4 regions of the Pseudomonas sp. S3_A09 genome follow, and region 2 is predicted to be linked to each of the others. Evidence: predicted binding sites of a transcription regulator. Region 2 holds the regulator's gene; each other region holds the start of a gene.

What was found. The regulator sigma-54, encoded in region 2, starts transcription at its own class of promoters, with help from an activator protein. The targets are predictions, from matches to a motif close to ANTGGCATNNANNTTGCTNT.
Region 1: AB4N92_RS03795 (flagellar hook-length control protein FliK) is a predicted target of sigma-54. The motif match lies at 3,234-3,253, and genes of this name have one in related genera.
Region 3: glnK (P-II family nitrogen regulator) is a predicted target of sigma-54. The motif match lies at 2,540-2,559, and genes of this name have one in related genera.
Region 4: glnA (type I glutamate--ammonia ligase) is a predicted target of sigma-54. The motif match lies at 2,797-2,816, and genes of this name have one in related genera.

What each region holds. Positions count from the first base shown of each region.
Region 1 covers NZ_CP162752.1:793,957-799,192, reverse strand. Annotated here, with positions in the region: gene fliI (flagellar protein export ATPase FliI) at 1-249, shown strand, start outside; gene fliJ (flagellar export protein FliJ) at 253-702, shown strand; gene AB4N92_RS03810 (STAS domain-containing protein) at 768-1,073, shown strand; gene AB4N92_RS03805 (ATP-binding SpoIIE family protein phosphatase) at 1,070-2,788, shown strand; gene AB4N92_RS03800 (Hpt domain-containing protein) at 2,819-3,163, shown strand; gene AB4N92_RS03795 (flagellar hook-length control protein FliK) at 3,303-4,634, shown strand; gene fliL (flagellar basal body-associated protein FliL) at 4,787-5,236, shown strand, end outside.
Region 2 covers NZ_CP162752.1:3,549,940-3,555,175, forward strand. Annotated here, with positions in the region: gene AB4N92_RS16550 (HPr family phosphocarrier protein) at 1-130, opposite strand, end outside; gene rapZ (RNase adapter RapZ) at 147-1,004, opposite strand; gene ptsN (PTS IIA-like nitrogen regulatory protein PtsN) at 1,007-1,471, opposite strand; gene hpf (ribosome hibernation-promoting factor, HPF/YfiA family) at 1,482-1,787, opposite strand; gene AB4N92_RS16570 (RNA polymerase factor sigma-54) at 1,863-3,356, opposite strand; gene lptB (LPS export ABC transporter ATP-binding protein) at 3,542-4,267, opposite strand; gene lptA (lipopolysaccharide transport periplasmic protein LptA) at 4,267-4,800, opposite strand; gene lptC (LPS export ABC transporter periplasmic protein LptC) at 4,787-5,236, opposite strand, start outside.
Region 3 covers NZ_CP162752.1:2,358,057-2,363,292, forward strand. Annotated here, with positions in the region: gene AB4N92_RS11255 (secondary thiamine-phosphate synthase enzyme YjbQ) at 1-409, opposite strand, end outside; gene AB4N92_RS11260 (ammonium transporter) at 621-1,958, opposite strand; gene glnK (P-II family nitrogen regulator) at 1,993-2,331, opposite strand; gene AB4N92_RS11270 (accessory factor UbiK family protein) at 2,754-3,014, shown strand; gene AB4N92_RS11275 (MFS transporter) at 3,041-4,312, shown strand; gene AB4N92_RS11280 (YifB family Mg chelatase-like AAA ATPase) at 4,407-5,236, shown strand, end outside.
Region 4 covers NZ_CP162752.1:2,940,761-2,945,996, reverse strand. Annotated here, with positions in the region: gene typA (translational GTPase TypA) at 1-988, opposite strand, end outside; gene thiI (tRNA uracil 4-sulfurtransferase ThiI) at 1,128-2,582, opposite strand; gene glnA (type I glutamate--ammonia ligase) at 2,917-4,323, shown strand; gene AB4N92_RS13860 (chorismate mutase) at 4,474-5,010, shown strand; gene AB4N92_RS13855 (cupin domain-containing protein) at 5,088-5,236, shown strand, end outside.

The DNA of each region.
Region 1 (5,236 bases), 2.8 Mb from region 2:
GCGGTGGTGACGCCGGAGCATATGATTCGCGCGCAACAATTCAAGCAGTTATGGTCGCGCTACCAACAGAGCCGCGATCTGATCAGCGTCGGCGCCTACGTGGCGGGCGGCGATCGCGACACCGACCTGGCCATCGCCCTGCAACCGCAACTGGTGACCTACTTGCGCCAAGGCCTCAACGACAAGATCAGCATGGGTGAAAGCGAAGCGCACCTGCAGTCGATCTTCGCCCCGGCGCCGGGCGGCTAAGCCATGGCCAACAGCCGCGCCGCACGCCTGGCTCCGGTGGTGGACATGGCCGAAAAGGCCGAGAAAACCGCCGTGCAGCGCCTGGGTTACTTCCAGGGGCAGGTGCGCTTGGCCGAGAGCAAGCTGGGCGACCTGGAGCGCTTTCGGGGCGAATACCAGCAGCAGTGGATCGAGCGTGGCGCCAAAGGTGTGTCCGGCCAATGGCTGATGGGCTACCAGGGCTTTCTCAACCAACTGGAAACGGCTGTCGGCCAGCAGCGCCAGAGCCTGGCGTGGCACCAGAACAACCTCGATAAAGCCCGCGAAAGCTGGCAAGCCGCGTTTGCCCGGGTCGAAGGCCTGCGCAAGCTGGTGCAGCGCTATATCGACGAGGCGCGGGCCATCGAAGACAAGCGTGAACAGAAGCTGCTCGACGAACTCTCCCAACGCATGCCGCGCAAAGACGTCTATTGATAGTTGCCCATGGCGCCTTCTCCTGCTAAACCTTGTGTCATTGCCAATGACAAGGAAGCAGTCGCATGTCAGTCGAGTCAGACGTATCCCTGGATGGGAAGAAGTTAACGATCGTGGTCAAGGGCCGGTTCGATTTCGGCAGCCACCAGACGTTTCGTGATGCCTACGAACGGTTTTACAAGGTTCCCGAGTCGTACGTCGTCGACTTGAAGGAAACCACCTACATGGACAGTTCGGCCTTGGGCATGCTCCTGCTCCTGCGTGACCACGCGGGTGGCGACCAGTCGGAGGTCAGGGTGGTCAATAGCAACTCAGACGTGCGCAAGATCCTCGCCATCTCCAACTTCGACAAGCTGTTCGACATCAGTTGAGCGCCCTGGCCCCGGTCCTTGAACCGCTGACGATCCTGATCGCCGAAGACAGCGCCGCCGATTTGCTGTTGCTGTCGACCATCGTGCGGCGCCAAGGTCACCAGGTACTCACGGCCACCAATGGCGCTGAAGCGGTCGACGTGTTTAGCCGTGAGCGCCCGCAACTGGTGTTGATGGATGCCCTGATGCCGGTGATGGACGGCTTTGAGGCGGCACGGCGGATCAAGCAGTTGGCGGGTGAAGAGTTGGTGCCGCTGATTTTCCTCACCTCCCTGCGCGAGAGCGAAGCGCTGGCCCAGTGCCTGGATGCCGGCGGTGATGACTTCCTGCCCAAACCCTACAACCAGCTTATTCTCGCGGCGAAGATCAACGCCATGGACCGCCTGCGTCGGTTGCAGGCGACGGTCTTGCAGCAGCGCGACCTGATCGCCAAGCATCACGACTATCTCCTGCATGAGCAGCGAGTGGCCAAGGCGGTGTTCGATAAGGTCGCGCATTCGGGCTGTATCAATGCCGCGCCGAATATTCGCTACCTGCAATCGCCCTATGCGCTGTTCAACGGTGACCTGTTGTTGGCGGCCTACACGCCGTCCGGTGATATGCACGTGCTGCTCGGCGACTTCACCGGCCATGGCCTGCCGGCAGCGGTGGGGGCCATGCCTCTGGCGGAAGTGTTCTATGGCATGACCGCCAAAGGCTATGGCCTCGCGCAGACCCTGCGGGAGATGAACGCCAAACTCAAACGCATCCTGCCGGTGGACATGTTCTGCTGCGCCACCCTGTTGTGTCTGAGCACGCAGCGACGGGTGGTGGAGGTATGGAACGGCGGCATGCCCGAAGGCTACAGGCATGAAATCGCCACCGGCCGGCGCACGCCGCTGGAATCGCGGCACTTGCCGTTGGGGGTACTGTCGGCGCAAGCCTTTGATGATCGTACTGAAGTCTGGCCCATGGCCCTGGGTGACCGGGTGTTCCTGCTGTCTGATGGGGTGTTGGATACCGCCGATGCCAACGATCAACTGTTCGGCGCTGAACGCTTGCAACAGGTGTTTGCCGCCAATCGCGAGCCTGATCGTTTATTTGAAGACATCGAACAGGCCCTGGCGGCGTTTCGCGGTGAAGTGCGCGATGACGTGAGCATGGTGGAAATCACCTTGCAGCCTGACCAGCAACTGCGCGCCACGGGGCCGTTGTATGCGGACAGCGGGCAGTCGTGTCCGCTGGATTGGTCGGTGAGTTTCGAGTTTCGCGCCGAGACCTTGAAGCGTTACAACCCGTTGCCGTATCTGCTGCAACTGTTGTTGGAGATTCATGGGTTGCGTGAGCAAAGTGGGGCGCTCTACAGCGTGATGGCGGAGCTGTATTCCAATGCCCTGGAGCACGGCGTCTTGGGTCTGGACTCTCGGCTCAAGCGTGACGCCCAAGGGTTTGCCGAGTATTACCGTCAGCGTAATGACCGCCTCGCGCAACTCAATAGCGGGTATATACGGGTGCATGTGCAGGTGGTGCCGATCGGGGCGGGTGGGAAGATGACCCTGCGCATTGAAGACAGCGGTTCGGGGTTTGATGTGGAGCAGGTGCTGGCGCGGCCGCTGGATATCGACCGTCTGTCTGGCCGGGGCTTGAGTCTGGTACGGCAGTTGAGCAGCGAGGTAGGCTGGTCGGATGGTGGGCGTAGTGTGTGCGTGGAGTTTTCCTGGGAGGCTCTGGCATAATCCGCCGATTCTTGATCAAGGAGCGAGCAAGTGGTTGATCTACATCTGGACCCGGCGGTGTTGTCGGGTTTGCAGGAAGTCATGGAAGGCGAGTATCCGAAGTTGCTTGATACCTTTCTCGATGATTCCCAGAAGCGCGTCGAGGCGCTGCGCAAGGCGCGGGATGATGCGAAGGCGTTGGGGCGGATTGCGCATAGTTTCAAGGGGAGTAGCGGTAACCTTGGGGCGGTGCGGTTGGCGCAGTTGTGTCAGCGGCTGGAGGTTGAGTCGGTTGAATCCACTACGGATTTGGGGGCGCTCGTGGATCAGATTGATCATGAGTTTGCGTTGGTTAAGCCGATGTATGAGTCGGAGCGGCAGCGGTTTGGGGTTTGAGTCGCTGTAAGCGCGAAACCCTAAGCGGCCATTACCGAAAAAATGGATATTTACTCGGTCGATATACCAACCTGGCCCAACTCTTGCTCTACCTCCAGATACTGCATCCCCGACCCCTATGCAGTGGAGACCTTTACCTATGCCAGTCGCCCCGAATTCGCTCCTTCAGGCTGCCCCCGCGGCCAAGCCTCAAGCGCCCGCCGCCAACCCACCGGCAGTGGCAGCGGACCCACGGGACAAGGGCCCTGGCTTCGCTCAAGTGTTTGCCAGCCAGGGTTCCAAGCCCACGGCCAAGGCCGACGACAACGCGCCCAAATCCACCGCAGGCAAGCCTTCCGACGCCAGCGCCAAGCCGGCAGCGGGCAACGACAAGCCTGCCGCCAGCACACCAGCCGTTGCCGATAGCGGCAAACCCTTGCCTGCCACCCCTCCGGCCAACACCGACGACAGTGCCAGCAAGGATGACGACGCGCCCGCCGACCCTTCCCTGGTGCAGCAGCCCCCGGTGGACCCGGTCGTCGACCCTGCATTGATTGCCACCGTCACCCCGGTGGCCGTGCCGGTTGAAACCCCAGCGCCTGTCACCAACAAGGATGAAAAAGCCCTGCCGGTGGTGGCGGCGCCGGTCGCTGCGACTGAGGAGGCCAAGCCGGCCTTCGATCCAGAGGCCGATCCCCTGGACGCCATGCCCGCCGTGCGCCTGGCGATGGAGCAGGGCGGTCACGTGTCGGCCAGCAGTCAGGCCCAGGCAAAAAACGCTCCGGCACCGACCCTGGATCAACCCACCGCCGCACAGAACTTTGCCGCAGGCCTGGCCACTATGGTCGACCAGCAAGCCACCAAGGACAGCACTGACCAGGGCGGTGACAAGGCTTTCAGCGGGCTGATCGACGACGGTCTCAAGGACCTGAAGAACGCCAGCAGCGACACCCGTGTCGATGACTTCGCCAACCGTCTGGCCGCGTTGACGCAAGCCGCCACGCCGAAGACCGCCAACGCCTTGCCGCCGGTGACCAATGCACCATTGGCCATGCACCAGAGCGGCTGGACCGACGAAATCGTCAACCGCGTGATGTACCTGTCCAGCGCCAACCTCAAGTCGGCGGAGATCCAGTTGCAGCCGGCTGAACTCGGTCGCCTGGACATCAAGGTCAACATGACCGCCGACCAGCAGGCCCAGGTCAACTTCATGAGCGCCCATCCGGTGGTACGTGAAGCGTTGGAAAGCCAGTCCGGCCGTTTGCGGGAGATGTTCGCCCAGCAGGGCATGGGCCAAGTGGATGTGAACGTGTCCGACCAGTCCCGTGGCCAGGAGCAACAGCAGCAACAGGCCCAGACCCGTGGCGTGAGCGGCAGCGGCGGGCGCGGTGGTGATAACAGCGACAGTGGTAGCCACATTGATGTGGCTGAAGCCGTGGCGCCGGTCACCTCAACCGTAATCGGCTCCAGCGCCGTCGATTACTACGCCTGACTCGAGCCCTGCACAGGCCCAAATGTGGGAGCGGGCTTGTTCCATGGCCAATATCGTAGCCCTCTTCCAAATCCACCAGACAACTCTGGCATAACACTTGCTCTTGCCTTTCCGTAGATCTATGAATTCCCGAATAGTGACGGATTATTGGCATGGCGAAGAGCGACGACGCAGCAAAAGCACCCGCAGGCAAAGGTAAGCTCAAGCTTATCCTGTTGATAGTCGTGGGCCTGCTCCTGGCCATCGGCGCCTCGGTCGGCGGCACTTGGTACATTATGCACAGCAATGCCAGCAAGCCGGCACCCGCTGCCGAAACCGCCAGTAACGTCAAGCAACCGGCAATCTTCGAGCCGATGCTTCCGGCCTTTGTCGCCAACTTCAATCAGAACGGTCGTCAGCGTTACCTGCAGGTGAGCATCACGTTGCTGGCCCGCAACCAGTCGGACCTGGACGCCCTCAAGGTGCACATGCCAGTGATCCGCAACAACCTGGTGATGCTGTTCTCCAGTCAGGCCTTCGACACACTTGCCACCCCGGTGGGCCAGGAAATGCTGCGCCAGAAGGTCACGGCCAGCGTGCAGGAAGTGGCCCAGAAGGAACTC
Region 2 (5,236 bases):
CGACCATGGATTCCGGCGTACGACCGGCGCGGATCTGGCAGGGAAACTGCCCGGCGACACCGACAAATTTGGCCGAGGCACGGGCGTGCAGGCCCAGTTTGTTGATGATTTCAATTTCCAGAGCGGGCATCGCGAAGGTGTTCCTTTCAGCTAAGGTCGCGGTGGCGGACCTGGACATTCTTGAGGGTTTGTTGCAACACCTGGCCCAGGCGCTCGGTCAGGTAGACGGAGCGGTGGTGCCCGCCGGTGCAGCCGATGGCAATGGTGACATAGGCGCGATTGCTGGCGGCAAAACGCGGCAGCCATTTGAGCAGGTAACTGGAAATGTCCTGGAACATTTCCTCCACATCCGGTTGCGCGGCCAGGTAATCGGCCACGGCCTGGTCCAGCCCGGATTGCTCACGCAGCTCCGGCTTCCAGTAGGGGTTGGGCAGGCAGCGCACGTCGAACACCAGGTCGGCGTCCACCGGCATGCCACGCTTGAACCCAAACGACTCGACCAGAAAGGCGGTGCCTGGCTCCGGCTGGTTCAGCAGGCGCAGCTTGATGGCGTCGCGCAACTGGTACAGGTTGAGGCTGGTGGTGTTGATCTTGAGGTCGGCGAGGTCAATGATCGGCCCCAGCAGCTTGGTTTCGTCTTCAATGGCTTCCGCCAGGGAACGGTGAGGGCTGCTGAGGGGGTGGCGCCGACGGGTTTCGGAGAAACGCTTGAGCAGAGTCTCTTCGTCGGCATCCAGGTAGAGCACATCGCAATGGATATGCTTGGCCCGCACTTCCTCGAGCAATTGCGGGAATCGCTCAAGGTGGCTGGGCAGGTTGCGTGCATCAATCGAAACGGCAACCAGAGGCTGAGCCAGTTCGGTGTGGATCAACGCGCGTTCCGCCAATTCCGGCAGCAGGCCGGCGGGCAGGTTGTCGATGCAATAGAAACCGCTGTCCTCAAGAACGTTGAGGGCGGTGCTTTTACCCGAGCCGGAGCGGCCGCTGACGATGATCAAGCGCATGATTACTGCCCGTTCTGTTCATCCAGGACAACCTGGTAAAGCGCCTCGTTGCTTTTGGCGCTGCGCAGTTTGTCGCGTACGTCCTTGCGGTCGAGCATGCTGGCGATCTGCCGAAGCAGTTCCAGGTGCGCATCGGTGGCAGCCTGCGGGACCAGCAGTACAAACAGCAGGTCGACCGGGGCACCGTCGATAGCGTCGAAATCGATGGGAGCGTCCAGGTGAAGCAGGGCGCTGACTGGGGTCTCGCAGCCTTTGAGGCGGCAGTGGGGAATGGCGATGCCGTTGCCAAAACCGGTGGAACCGAGTTTCTCACGGGCAATCAGAGCCTCGTAGACATCTTGCATTTCCAGTTCAGGCACTTCGCGGCTGATCAGGTTGGCAATTTGCTCAAGGGCTTTCTTCTTGCTGCCGCCCGGCGCGTTCACAAGGGAACGGCCGGGGGTCAGGATGGTTTCAAGTCGGATCATGGGGGGAGAGTTAACGACCTGTGCCCTGAAGCAGGCTCAGATTCTTTTCCTTATGCTTTTTAAGTTGGCGGTCAAGCTTGTCTGTGAGCAAGTCGATTGATGCATACATGTCTTCATGCTCGGCATTGGCGACTACTTCGCCACCGGGTATCTGGAGAGTCGCCTCAATTTTCTGCTGAAGCTTGTCGACCTTCATGATGACTTGCACATTGGTGATCTTGTCGAAATGACCCTCAAGCCGTTTCAGCTTCTGCTCGACGTATTCGCGCAATGGAGGGGTGACTTCTACATGGTGTCCACTGATGTTGACTTGCATACAGCTTCTCCTTCGTTGCCAGTGCATAAAGCGGCAGGTAGGACTACCTGCCACTGGAACGCTGTGGCCCGCCCGTCACATCAAACGCTTACGCTCGCTGGAAGGCGCGATCCCAAGGGATTCGCGGTACTTGGCGACGGTTCGACGGGCGACCTGAATGCCTTGTGCCTCCAGTAAACCAGCGATCTTACTGTCACTCAATGGCTTTTTCTGATTTTCCGCAGCAACCAGTTTTTTGATGATCGCGCGAATCGCCGTGGACGAGCATTCACCGCCTTCGGAGGTGCTGACATGGCTGGAGAAAAAGTATTTCAGTTCATAAATACCCCGTGGGGTATGCATGAATTTCTGGGTGGTCACCCGGGAAATCGTCGATTCATGCATGCCAACCGCTTCGGCGATGTCATGCAGTACCAGCGGTTTCATCGCCTCGTCGCCGTATTCCAGGAAGCCGCGCTGGTGCTCGACGATCTGAGTGGCCACTTTCATCAGGGTTTCGTTGCGGCTTTGCAGGCTCTTGATGAACCAGCGCGCTTCCTGCAACTGGTTGCGCATGAAGGTGTTGTCGGCGCTGGTATCGGCGCGACGTACGAAACCGGCGTATTGCGGGTTGACGCGCAGGCGCGGCACCGACTCCTGGTTCAGCTCCACCAGCCAGCGCTCGTTGTCCTTGCGCACGATGACGTCGGGGACTACGTATTCGGCTTCGCTCGACTCGATTTGCGAGCCTGGGCGCGGGTTGAGGCTCTGTACCAGCTCGATGACCTGGCGCAGGTCGTCTTCCTTGAGCTTCATGCGGCGCATCAACTGGCTGTAGTCGCGGCTGCCGAGCAAGTCGATGTAGTCGGTGACCAGGCGCTGGGCCTCGGCGAGCCAGGCGGTCTTGGCCGGCAGTTGGCGCAATTGCAGCAACAGGCATTCGCTGAGGCTGCGTGCGCCGATGCCGGCGGGCTCGAACTGCTGGATGCGGTGCAGGACGGCTTCAATCTCGTCCAGCTCGATATCCAGTTCCGGGTCGAAGGCTTCAAGAATTTCTTCAAGCGTCTCGTCCAGATAACCCTGGTTGTTGATGCAGTCGATCAGGGTCACGGCGATCAAGCGATCGGTGTCCGACATCGGCGCCAGGTTCAGTTGCCAGAGCAGATGGCTCTGCAGGCTCTCGCCAACGGAGGTGCGGGTGGTGAAGTCCCACTCGTCATCGTCATTGCTGGGCAGGCTGCTGGCGCTGGTCTGGTAGACGTCTTCCCAGGCCGTGTCGACGGGAAGCTCGTTGGGGATGCGTTCGTTCCAATCGCCTTCCTCAAGGTTATCCACCGTAGGGGCGGTTTCCTGATAGGAGGGTTCCTGCACGTCGGAATTGGGTTTTTGCTCGATGTTATCGGCCAGCGGGTCTGCATTATCGAAGTCGTCGCCTTCTTCCTGGCGTTCGAGCATCGGGTTGGACTCCAAGGCCTCCTGGATTTCCTGTTGCAGGTCCAGGGTCGACAATTGGAGCAGGCGGATGGCCTGTTGCAGCTGCGGTGTCATCGTCAGCTGCTGGCCCATTCTCAGGACTAGCGATGGTTTCATGGCAGGGGCTTAACACCTTATTCGCCGGCGCAATGCGCCATCCACGACAGGGCGCGTGAGCGCCAAACATAAGCAAATTATATGCCTGATGTCGGGGGCTTTGCCTAGAGCGCGGTAACAATAAAAATCCGGAGGTTTTCATTGACTCCCGCGCACCTCGGCAAACGGCCGTGACACCACGGTGTTTACAGGCGGAACTCGTGACCCAGGTACACTTCCTTGACCAGATCGTTGGCCAGGATGGTGGCCGAGTCACCTTCGGCGATCAGTTGGCCATCGTTGACGATATACGCGGTTTCGCAGATATCGAGGGTCTCACGGACGTTGTGGTCAGTGATCAGCACGCCAATGCCCTTGGCCTTGAGGTGATGGATGATCTGCTTGATGTCGCCGACCGAGATCGGGTCGACGCCGGCAAACGGTTCGTCCAGCAGAATGAACTTGGGGGCAGTGGCCAGGGCGCGGGCGATTTCCACACGACGACGCTCACCACCGGACAGGCTCATGCCGAGGTTGTCGCGAATGTGGTTGATGTGGAATTCCTGCAGCAGGCTTTCCAGTTCCTTGCGGCGGCCGTCACGGTCGAGTTCCTTGCGGGTCTCGAGGATCGCCATGATGTTATCGGCGACCGACAGTTTGCGGAAGATCGACGCTTCCTGCGGGAGATAGCCGATACCGGCGCGTGCACGGCCGTGCATCGGCTGGTGGCTCACGTCCAGGTCGTCGATCAGCACGCGACCCTGGTCCGCCTGGACCAGGCCGACGATCATGTAGAAGCAGGTGGTCTTGCCGGCACCGTTGGGGCCGAGCAAGCCGACGATCTGGCCGCTGTCGATCGACAGGCTGACGTCGCGCACGACCTGACGGCTTTTATAGGCCTTGGCCAGATGCTGGGCTTTCAGGGTTGCCATTACTCGGCCTTCTTCTTCGGCTGGATAACCATGTCGATGCGTGGGCGTGGTGCAGTGACCTTGCTGCCATTGGCACGACCGGCGTTAGCGATCTGTTTCACGGTGTCGTAGGTGATTTTCTCGCCTTCCGTGGAGTTGCCATCGGGGCTGAGCACCTTGGCCTGATCGATCAGCACGATGCGGTTCTGCTGGGCGTGGTACTGGATGGTCTTGCCGTAGCCTTTCATCGGGCCGGTGTCGGTAGGCGACTGCTTCTGTTCGAAGTAAGCCAGGTTGCCCACGGAAGTCACCACGTCGATGTCGCCGGCAGCGGTGCGAGTCAGGGTCACCGTATTACCGGTGATCTTCATCGAACCCTGGGTAATGATCACGCCACCGGTGTAGGTGGCGACACCTTGCTTGTCATCCAGCTGCGCATCGTCAGCCGAGATGTGGATCGGCTGCTGGCTATCGTTCGGCAGAGCCCAGGCGCTCACGCTTCCCAGTGCTGCGCCCAGACCGAGCAAAATAGGGAGAGTTTTAACGAGCCTCATACTGTCCTCTTACGTTCGATAGCAGGTGTATCCTGCTTTCTTTCAAATACGCTTTCATTCCCTTGCCAGTCGATACACCGCCAGCGCCGTCGATTCTAACGTCTTGCTCGGTCTGCGCATATTGCTTCTGCGGGAATACGGTCATGCGACTGCTGGTAATCACGGTATCGCGGTTCTGCGCGTCAGTGCGGGCGACGCGTACCGAGTCGATCAATTCAACTTCGGTACCGTCCGGGTTGACCTCGCCACGCTTGCTGGTGACGTGCCAGGGGAATTCGGTGCCGCGGTACAGATTCAGGTCGGGGTTGGTCAGCAGGGTGACTTCGGATGCCTTCAAGTGTTCGACTTTGTCCGATGTCATTTCGTACTGCACTTTGCCGTCAGGTAGGAACTGTACGCTGTAGGCATTGGTGGCGTAATAGTCGATAGCGCCTTG
Region 3 (5,236 bases), 1.2 Mb from region 2:
GCAAGGTGGCGAGGACTTTACGAGCACCGCCATGATCACGGTGCTCGCCCAGATAAACACCTTGCCAGGTCCCCATCGCCAAGCGGCCGGCCTTCACCGGCAAACTCAGCTGGCAGCCCAGGAGACTGGCCTTGAAGTGCGCCGGCAGGTCATCCGGACCTTCGTCGTTGTGTTCAAACCCGGCAAGGCCTTGCGGCACCAGCGCGTTGAAATAACGTTCGAAGTCACGGAGAACCGCCGGGTCGGCATTCTCGTTCACGGTCAACGAGGCCGAAGTGTGTTGCAACCACAGATGCAACAAGCCCACGCGACAGGCCTTCAACTCAGGCAAGCCGGCCAGCAACTCATCGGTCACCAGGTGAAAGCCCCGGGGCTTGGCCCGCAGGGTAATCAAGGTCTGTTGCCACATACAGTTCTCCGCCCATCGGCGCGCATTCTAGCGCGCTCTGGGAAAAAACAAAGTGCCGAATACGCCTACATGCCTGTAAGACATTGGCACGCGGAAAAGTGCCGGGTGAACCTCATCACAAACTCGACGAAAAAACCGACACAGCGTGTTATGACTGACAAACGCCAGGCAAAAAAATGCCCGGCAAGCCGGGCATCTTTTTTATGCGTACTTACAAGTTGTAGCCGCGCTCGTTGTGTTGCGCCAGGTCGAGGCCGACGGCCTCCTCTTCTTCGGTCACCCGCAGGCCCATGACCATGTCCAGCACCTTGAGGATGACGTAGGTCACGATCGCCGTGTAGATCACAGTGAAGCCAACGCCTTTGCACTGGATCCAAACCTGCGCGGCAACGTCAGTCACGGTGCCGAAGCCGCCCAGCGCAGGGGCTGCGAACACACCGGTGAGAATCGCACCGACGATACCGCCGATACCGTGCACGCCGAACGCGTCCAGGGAGTCGTCGTAGCCCAGCTTGCGCTTGAGGCTGGTGGCGCAGAAGAAGCAGATCACACCGGCAACCAGGCCGATCACCAAGGCGCCCATCGGGCCCACGGTGCCAGCCGCTGGGGTGATGGCTACCAGGCCCGCCACCACACCCGAGGCGATGCCGAGTGCGCTTGGCTTACCGTGGGTGATCCACTCGGCGAACATCCAGCCCAGCGCTGCAGCAGCGGTAGCGATCTGGGTAACCAGCATTGCCATGCCGGCAGTGCCGTTGGCCGCAGCCGCGGAACCAGCGTTGAAGCCGAACCAGCCGATCCACAGCATGGCTGCGCCGATCAGGGTGTAACCCAGGTTGTGCGGAGCCATTGGAGTAGTCGGGAAGCCTTTACGCTTGCCGAGCACGATGCACGCCACCAGGCCAGCCACACCCGCGTTGATATGCACCACGGTGCCGCCGGCGAAGTCCAGCACGCCCCAGTCCCACATCAGGCCACCGTTGCCGCTCCAGACCATGTGCGCGATCGGCGCATAGACCAGGGTGAACCAGATAGCCATGAAGATCAGCATCGCGGAGAACTTCATACGCTCAGCGAAGGCACCGACGATCAGCGCCGGGGTGATGATCGCGAAGGTCATCTGGAAGGTGATGAACACCGCTTCCGGGAACAGCGCTGCAGGGCCGGTGATGCTGGCCGGGGTCACGCCCGCCAGGAACGCCTTGCCCATGCCGCCGAAGAAGGAGTTGAAGTTGACCACACCCTGTTCCATACCGGTGGTATCGAACGCGATGCTGTAGCCGTATACGACCCAGAGGATGCTGATGAGGCCGGTGATCGCGAAACACTGCATCATCACCGACAGAATATTCTTGGAGCGGACCATGCCGCCGTAGAACAGCGCCAGGCCAGGGATGGTCATGAACAGCACCAAAGCGGTGGCGGTCAACATCCAGGCGGTGTCGCCGGAATTGAGGACTGGAGCAGCCACTTCGTCTGCCGCCATGGCCAGGCTTGGCATTACGATGGACAACAGGGCTCCGAGCCCTGCGAATTTACGCAGAGTCATATTGTTTTCTCCTGGGGCGTTGGGGTTTGGCGGCTTAGATTGCGTCGGTATCGGTTTCGCCGGTACGGATGCGAATAGCCTGTTCCAGATTGACCACGAAGATCTTGCCGTCACCGATCTTGCCGGTGTTGGCGGCCTTGGTTATCGCCTCGATAACCCGGTCAAGATCCTTGTCGTCAATGGCGACATCAATCTTCACCTTCGGCAGGAAATCGACCACGTATTCCGCGCCGCGATACAGCTCGGTATGACCCTTCTGCCGACCGAAGCCTTTGACCTCAGTAACGGTAATGCCCTGCACGCCGATCTCGGACAACGACTCGCGTACATCGTCCAACTTGAACGGCTTGATGATGGCAGTGACTAGCTTCATGAAAACTCTCTCCCGAATTGGTGGACTTGCCCCAGGAAAACAAACCCGTCTCAAGTCTAAGCGCAGTGCCTGGCTTTGTAACGCGTCGTCGCCTCGGCATTTGCCTTTGCGACGCCAGCGAACCACTGGTGACGAAACCTGTACCCCTGATCCGTCGGCGCACTGCATTCGTCACAGCGACTGCATCAGTGCATGGGTCATGTTCGTCTAAGCAGAAACCTTGCCAGCTCCGTAAAAATCACTGAAATCAGTCCTTTGCCCACTTATCCCCACCTGCGAGGCTTTTGGGCGACGGCAATGCGCACAAAAACAGTGCGTAGCCGCCCGACCCTCTGCGCGAAAAGCGTGCGCCCGCCGTCGTGAAAAAGACTATAGACGCTGCGTGATACACTGCCGGCCAACAGTTTTCCGGAATATTTCCCATGCTCGCGCCCAAAGACCTCCTCGACGCCCTGAGCGGCCACGCCTCTCGCCTGTTCAGCGGTGACACCCCATTGCCCCGCAATGAAATCGAAAGCCAATTCAAGGCCTTGCTGCAAAGTGGTTTCAGCAAGCTCGACTTGGTGAGCCGCGAAGAATTTGATAGCCAGATGGTGGTACTTGCCCGCACGCGTGCGCGGCTGGAGAGCCTGGAGGCAAAAGTCGCGGAACTGGAAGCGCGATTGACGCCAGCGGGCGAATAACCGGCATCAACCGGTCCCTGTGGGGCTTGCCGGCCCTCGACCGGCGCCTGCTGAAAATACAATTCAGCTTTTTACTGGTGGTGCTCGGTGGCCGCTGCAACCAACTCGCCGTGGCGTGGTGGGCCTTGCAGGAAACCGGTTCCGCCGTCGTCTTCGCCAACATGATCGCCTGCTCCATCGCGGCGCAGGTGCTGGCCCGCCCTCTGCTGGGATGGCTGGGCGACAAGTACAACAAGATCCTGATCCTCAGGCTGGTTTCCCTGACCAGCGTGTTGACCGCGCTGTTGATGTTTTTTCTGTCTGCGACGCAGCTGTTCAACCCCTGGAGCGTCGGCGCCCTGATGCTCATCAGCAGTGCCGTCGCCGGTGTGCGCGAGCCGCTGCAGTCGTCGATCATTCCATTGTTTGCGCGTGACGATCAGGTCTCACTGGCCGTGCGCACCAAAAGCATGCTGTCGTCCATTTCCAACCTGCTCGGGCCAGCCATGGCCAGCGCGTTGATTTTCAGCTTCGGTACCCCGCTGGCGTTTGCCGTCGACTTCATTGCGATGCTTGGCGCGGCAGTGTTGATCGCATCCATTCCACTCCACCTCGGCGCCAGCGCCCCAGATGAACCTGAACCGACCTCCAGCGGCTGGCGCATGATTTACTCGGGTTTCAAGGCGGTCTATGGGGTGAAGGTCGAGTTCTACCTGGCTCTTGTGGCGATGCTCGTCAACTTTGCCCTGTTTCCATTTTTTACCATCCTGCTGCCGCTGTACGTGAAGACAGTTATCCACTACCCGATCACCTACCTCGGCCTGCTGGATGCGTGCTTCGGCCTGGGCATCCTGGCGGGCAGCTACACGATCACCGGCTGGTTGACCCAACGGGTACCCCGCGACCTGTGTGTCGCGGCAGGCTTTGCACTGTTGGGGGGCAATATGTGGCTGGCCGGCGCGCTCTCATCGATAGTCGTCGTGCCCCTGGCGTTTTTCTGTGGCGGGGTGGGCCTGATGCTGATCAACATTCCGACCTCTGCCGTGAGATTACTGGCGACCCCCAAGCAGCACCGCAACCGGATCTTCGCCACCGTGTCCTTTCTGTCCGCGGCAGCCAGCCCGCTGGGCAGTTTCGCCATGAATGGCCTGATCGCCAACCTCGGTGTCACCCTGACCATCACGTCGCTGGGGGCGATGGTGCTGGGGTTGTCACTGCTGGTGTTCCTGATTCCCGATTTCCGCACCTTCATGCGTGCCCCGGACACCCAACTCAACGGCGCCTATCTGGATAAGTATCCCAACGCCTTTGCACGTTGATACGTCCTGTAAAAGTCTGATTCGTTGCCCATGCGTTCCCTCGACTACCTTTGAGAAACCGCAGGAAGCGGCCTCAATTCTTCAAGGAACGAGCATGTCCCTCGCCATCGTCCACAGCCGTGCCCAAATTGGCGTCGAAGCTCCCGCCGTCACCGTCGAGGTGCACATGGCCAATGGTCTGCCGTCCCTGACACTGGTGGGTTTGCCGGAAACGGCGGTCAAGGAAAGCAAGGACCGGGTGCGCAGCGCCATTCTCAATTCTGCCCTGCAATACCCGGCCCGCCGCATCACCCTGAACCTGGCGCCTGCCGACCTGCCCAAGGACGGCGGGCGTTTTGACCTGGCGATTGCCTTGGGAATCCTCGCGGCCAGCGTGCAGGTGCCGGCGTCGATGCTCGATGAGGTGGAATGCCTGGGAGAATTGGCCCTGTCCGGCGAAGTGCGGGCAGTGAAAGGCGTGTTGCCGGCAGCATTGGCGGCGCGCAAGGCGGGGCGCACCGTAATCGTGCCGCGGGCGAATGCGGAAGAAGCCTGCCTGGCGTCGGGGTTGAAAGTGCTCGCCGTGGATCACTTGCTGCAGGTGGTGGCACACCTGAACGGACATCAGCCTATCGAGCCCTACCAATCCGACGGATTGCTGTATCTGAACAAACCTTACCCGGACCTGAGCGAAGTACAGGGCCAGCTCGCCGCCAAGCGCGCACTGCTGATCGCGGCGGCGGGGGCGCATAACCTGCTGTTAAGCGGCCCGCCCGGCACCGGCAAGACATTGCTCGCCAGTCGCCTACCGGGTTTGTTGCCACCGCTGAGTGAGCAGGAAGCCCTGGAAGTGGCGGCGATTCAATCGGTCGTCAGCGTGGCGCCACTCAGTCATTGGCCGCACCGACCGTTTCGCCAGCCGCATCATTCGGCGTCGGGCCCGGC
Region 4 (5,236 bases), 610 kb from region 2:
TACGGGAGGTCACGAACTTGCCTTCTTTACCGCAGAAAGGCGAGTCGTTTACCTGGAAGGTCATGGAAACGGTTGGCTCGTCAACGGTCAGAGGCTTCATCGCCTCGACGGTGTCCGGGTGGCACAGGGTGTCGGAGATGAACAGCGAGTCCATACCGCTGATGCACACGATGTCGCCAGCGGCCGCTTCTTCAACGTCGATGCGGTGCAGACCGTGGTGACCCATCAGCTTCAGGATACGACCGTTGCGCTTCTTGCCGTCGGCGCCGATAGCGACAACCGGGGTGTTCGGCTTGACGCGACCACGGGCGATACGGCCAACGCCGATAACACCCAGGAAGCTGTTGTAGTCCAGAGCGGAGATCTGCATCTGGAACGCGCCGTCACGGTCAACAGCCGGGGCTGGTACGTTGTCGACGATCGACTGGTACAGCGGGGTCATGTCTTCAGCCATGTCGGTGTGGTCCAGACCGGCAATACCGTTCAGGGCCGAGGCGTAGACGACTTTGAAGTCCAGCTGTTCTTCGGTGGCACCCAGGTTGTCGAACAGGTCGAAGATCTGGTCCAGAACCCAGTCCGGACGCGCGCCTGGACGGTCAACCTTGTTGATGCACACGATCGGACGCAGGCCGGCTTCGAACGCCTTCTTGGTCACGAAACGGGTTTGCGGCATAGGGCCGTCTTGAGCGTCAACCAGCAGCAGAACGGAGTCAACCATCGACATTACGCGTTCTACTTCGCCGCCGAAGTCGGCGTGGCCCGGGGTATCCACGATGTTGATGTGGTAGCCGTTCCAGTTGATAGCGGTGTTTTTAGCCAGGATGGTAATACCGCGCTCTTTTTCCTGGTCGTTGGAGTCCATCACGCGCTCGTCGTTGAGCTCGTTGCGCTCCAGGGTGCCGGATTGACGCAGGAGTTTGTCTACCAGGGTGGTTTTACCATGGTCAACGTGAGCAATGATGGCGATGTTACGTAGATTTTCGATCACTTGTGTATCTCGATCAGAGGATTCGGTGTGCTGACAGGTCGTGGCAGCGATTAACAGTAGAGTCAGGCCTTGCCGTTACAGCTTGACGGCAGAGTCGGGGGGCCGGTGACGCAGGCCACAGGCAAACAGCCCCGGGCTCTTAGCTCGGTCGATAAACGCGCACATTGGCATGTCCCTCACTGAGCAAATGGTGGGCATGCAGGCGACTCATCACGCCTTTGTCGCAATACAGCAGGTACTGACGGCTGTTATCCAGTTCCTTGAAACGCGCATTCAATGCATAGAACGGCAGCGTTTGTACGTCGATGCCGGCGATTTCCAGCGGCTCATCCTCAGCGGCATCCGGGTGACGGATGTCGATGACGATCTGGCCGGCCAGGGCTTCGCTGACTTCTTCGATCTTGATGTCCTGGCCCAATTCGTCGATCACGCGATCGATCGGGACCAGCTTGGCGTTCTCGAGCGCACGCTCCAGAATCGCCATGTCGAATTCTTTCTCCTCATGCTCCACGCGATGGCGCTTGGCGTGGGTCTTGGGGTTCACCGAAATGACCCCGCAGTACTCGGGCATGTGCTTGGCAAAGTCGGCGGTGCCGATCTGCTCTGCCAGGTCGATGATGTCCTGCTTGTGGCTGGCGATCAGCGGGCGCAAGACCAGCTTCTCGGTGACGCAATCGATGATCGACAGGTTCGGCAGCGTTTGGCTGGAGACCTGGGAGATCGCCTCACCGGTTACCAGTGCATCGATCTGCAACTTGTCGGCGATTCGCGAGGCCGCGCGCAACATCATACGCTTCAATACCACGCCCATATGACCGTTATCGACTTTACCGAGAATTTCGCCCAGCACTTCCTCGAACGGTACGCTCACAAATAGCACGCGTTGGGAGCTGCCGTACTTCTTCCAGATAAAATGCGCGACTTCCATCACGCCCAATTCGTGTGCACGTCCGCCCAGGTTAAAGAAGCAGAAGTGGCTCATCAGGCCGCGGCGCATGATCTGGTAGGCCGCCACCGTGGAATCGAAACCGCCGGACATCAGCACCAGGGTCTGTTCCAGGGCGCCCAGCGGGTAGCCGCCGATGCTGTTGTGCTGGCTGTGGATCACAAACAACCGTTGGTCGCGAATTTCCATGCGCACTTCAATTTGCGGCGCTTTCAGGGAAATTCCGGATGCGCCGCACTCGCGACGCAGCTTGCTGCCGACGTATTTCTCGACGTCCATGGAGCTGAAGGTGTGCTTGCCGGCACGCTTGCAGCGCACCGAAAAGATCTTGCCTTCAAGCTCACTGCCGTAGTGCTGTTTGCACTTCTCGGTGATGTCATCGAAGTCGCCCAGCGGGTACTCATCCACCTGCAGGAAATGCGCGATGCCCGGCATGCAGCTCAGGCGCTCGGTCATGTCCTTCAAGGCTTTGGGCTCGGTGACACGGGTTTCCAGCTCGAGGTTGTCCCACACGCCGTTCACCACCACAGCCGGGTCCAGATCGCGGAGCACGGCACGGATGTTCTTGGCCAACTGACGGATGAAACGCGTCCGTACCGGTCGGCTTTTGATGGTGATCTCGGGGAAGACTTTAACGATTAATTTCATGGAAACAGCGCGCGCCGGGCCTGCTGAAAAAGGGGGGCGCGGATTATAGCGGAAATCGCTCAAGGTTTAACCAGTTAATATGCATCGCACGTATCACGCACTAAATAGGTGCATTTGTGCGCCTTTGCGCTACATTGCGGTGCGCCATTTTTGGTCTTTTGTCGTAATGCACCTTTATAGGGTCGTTTTTTGAGCAGAAAACCCATGTTGGCGCACTGGCATGCAATTTGCTCTCTTGTGAGGCAGGTTGCCATGGCGGACTATCCGCGCCGGCATCACCCACATTCTAAGGGCTAACTCCACTACCCCAGCCCGAAGCCACCCGGAGGACACTATGTCGAAGTCGGTTCAACTCATCAAAGATCATGACGTTAAATGGATTGATCTGCGCTTCACGGACACCAAAGGCACTCAGCACCACGTGACCATGCCGGCTCGCGACGCGCTGGATGAAGCTTTCTTCGAAGAAGGCAAAATGTTCGACGGTTCCTCCATCGCTGGCTGGAAAGGCATCGAAGCCTCCGACATGATCCTGATGCCGGACGACAGCACTGCCGTACTCGACCCGTTCACCGAAGAGCCGACCCTGATCCTGGTCTGCGACGTGATCGAGCCTTCGACCATGCAAGGCTACGACCGCGACCCACGTGCGATCGCCAAGCGTGCCGAGGAATACCTGAAGTCGACCGGTATCGGTGACACTGTATTCGTAGGCCCAGAGCCAGAATTCTTCATCTTCGACCAAGTGAAGTTCAAGTCCGACATCTCCGGCTCCATGTTCAAGATCTACTCCGAACAAGGCTCCTGGATGTCCGATCAAGACGTGGAAGGCGGCAACCATGGCCACCGTCCAGGCATCAAAGGTGGCTACTTCCCAGTTCCGCCGTTCGACCACGACCACGAAATCCGTACCTCCATGTGCAACGCCATGGAAGACATGGGCCTGACCATCGAAGTGCACCACCACGAAGTGGCCACTGCCGGCCAGAACGAAATCGGTGTGAAGTTCAACACCCTGGTGGCCAAGGCTGACGAAGTACAGACCCTGAAGTACTGCGTACACAACACTGCCGTTGCCTACGGCCGTACCGCTACCTTCATGCCTAAGCCTCTGTACGGCGATAACGGTTCGGGTATGCACGTTCACCTGTCCATCGCCAAAGAGGGCAAGAACACCTTCGCTGGCGAAGGTTATGCCGGCCTGTCCGACACTGCCCTGTATTTCATCGGCGGTATCATCAAGCACGGTAAGGCCTTGAACGGCTTCACCAACCCGTCGACCAACTCCTACAAGCGTCTGGTCCCAGGTTTCGAAGCACCGGTAATGCTGGCCTACTCGGCGCGCAACCGTTCCGCTTCGATCCGTATTCCATACGTGTCCAGCCCTCGCGCTCGCCGTATCGAAGCACGCTTCCCGGATCCAGCAGCCAACCCGTACCTGGCCTTCGCTGCCCTGGTAATGGCTGGCCTGGACGGTATCCAGAACAAGATCCACCCTGGCGACGCCGCCGACAAAAACTTGTACGACCTGCCGCCTGAAGAGGCCAAAGAGATCCCACAAGTGTGCGGCAGCCTGAAAGAAGCCCTGGAAGAGCTGGACAAGGGCCGTGCGTTCCTGACCAAAGGCGGCGTGTTCAGCGACGACTTCATCGACGCTTACATCGGCCTGAAGAGCGAAGAAGAAATCAAGGTTCGCACCTTCGTACACCCACTGGAATACGAGCTGTACTACAGCTGCTGATCCGGTAGCGCTGCTTAATGTAGCGTGATGAAAAAAGACCTCCTTCGGGAGGTCTTTTTTTTGGCCCGCGATTGCGCCGCATCGAGCACCTGTTGTATTGACTGATACTCCGCCATCGCGGGCAAGCCCCGCTCCCACAGGAGATCATCCTTGAAACGTCGACTTGTGTTCGCTCTGTTGTTCGTCAGTGCCAGTGCGAGTGCTGCGCCGCCCACTCTGGAGCCGCTGCTCAACAGCATTGCCGAACGCCTGGAGATCGCCGACCAGGTAGCCCTGAGCAAATGGGACAGCAAAAAGCCCGTGGAAGATAAAAAGCGCGAACAAGAGGTGATCGCCAGCGTTAGCGCCCAGGCACCGACCTACAAGCTGGACGCGGCCGCCGCCGAGCAGTTTTTTTCGGCGCAGATCGAGGCCAACAAGCTGGTGCAATACACCCACCTTTCCGACTGGCAGTTCCAAGGCAAGGCGCCGGACGACCCACGCCCGGACCTGATCAAACAGATACGCCCGCAGCTGGATGAACTGCAAAAACGCCTGCTGCAGCAGCTGGCCGACTTTACCCCGCAGCGCACCGACCCGCAGTGCCCACAGTGGCTGGCCGAAGCCGTGCATGAGCCGCTGAACGATCCACTGCGGCAACTGGCGATGATCCGTGCCACGGCCGAGCTGTGCGTTCGACCTACTTGATTTGAGGAACCGTCCTGCATCTTCACCTGGGCCGACAGCCATAGCCTGAGCGTTCACTGACCGAATAGGATGGAACCATGGACACCCTCAAGTGCTTGACTGCAGCAGCGACAGTTTTGTCGTTGCTGGGCTGCGGCACGCAGGCAAAAGATGCGGCGCAGATCGAGAAAGAGGTCTTGCTTGAACGTAGCGAGTCTTGGGACGGCACGCCCTACAAAGCCTACCC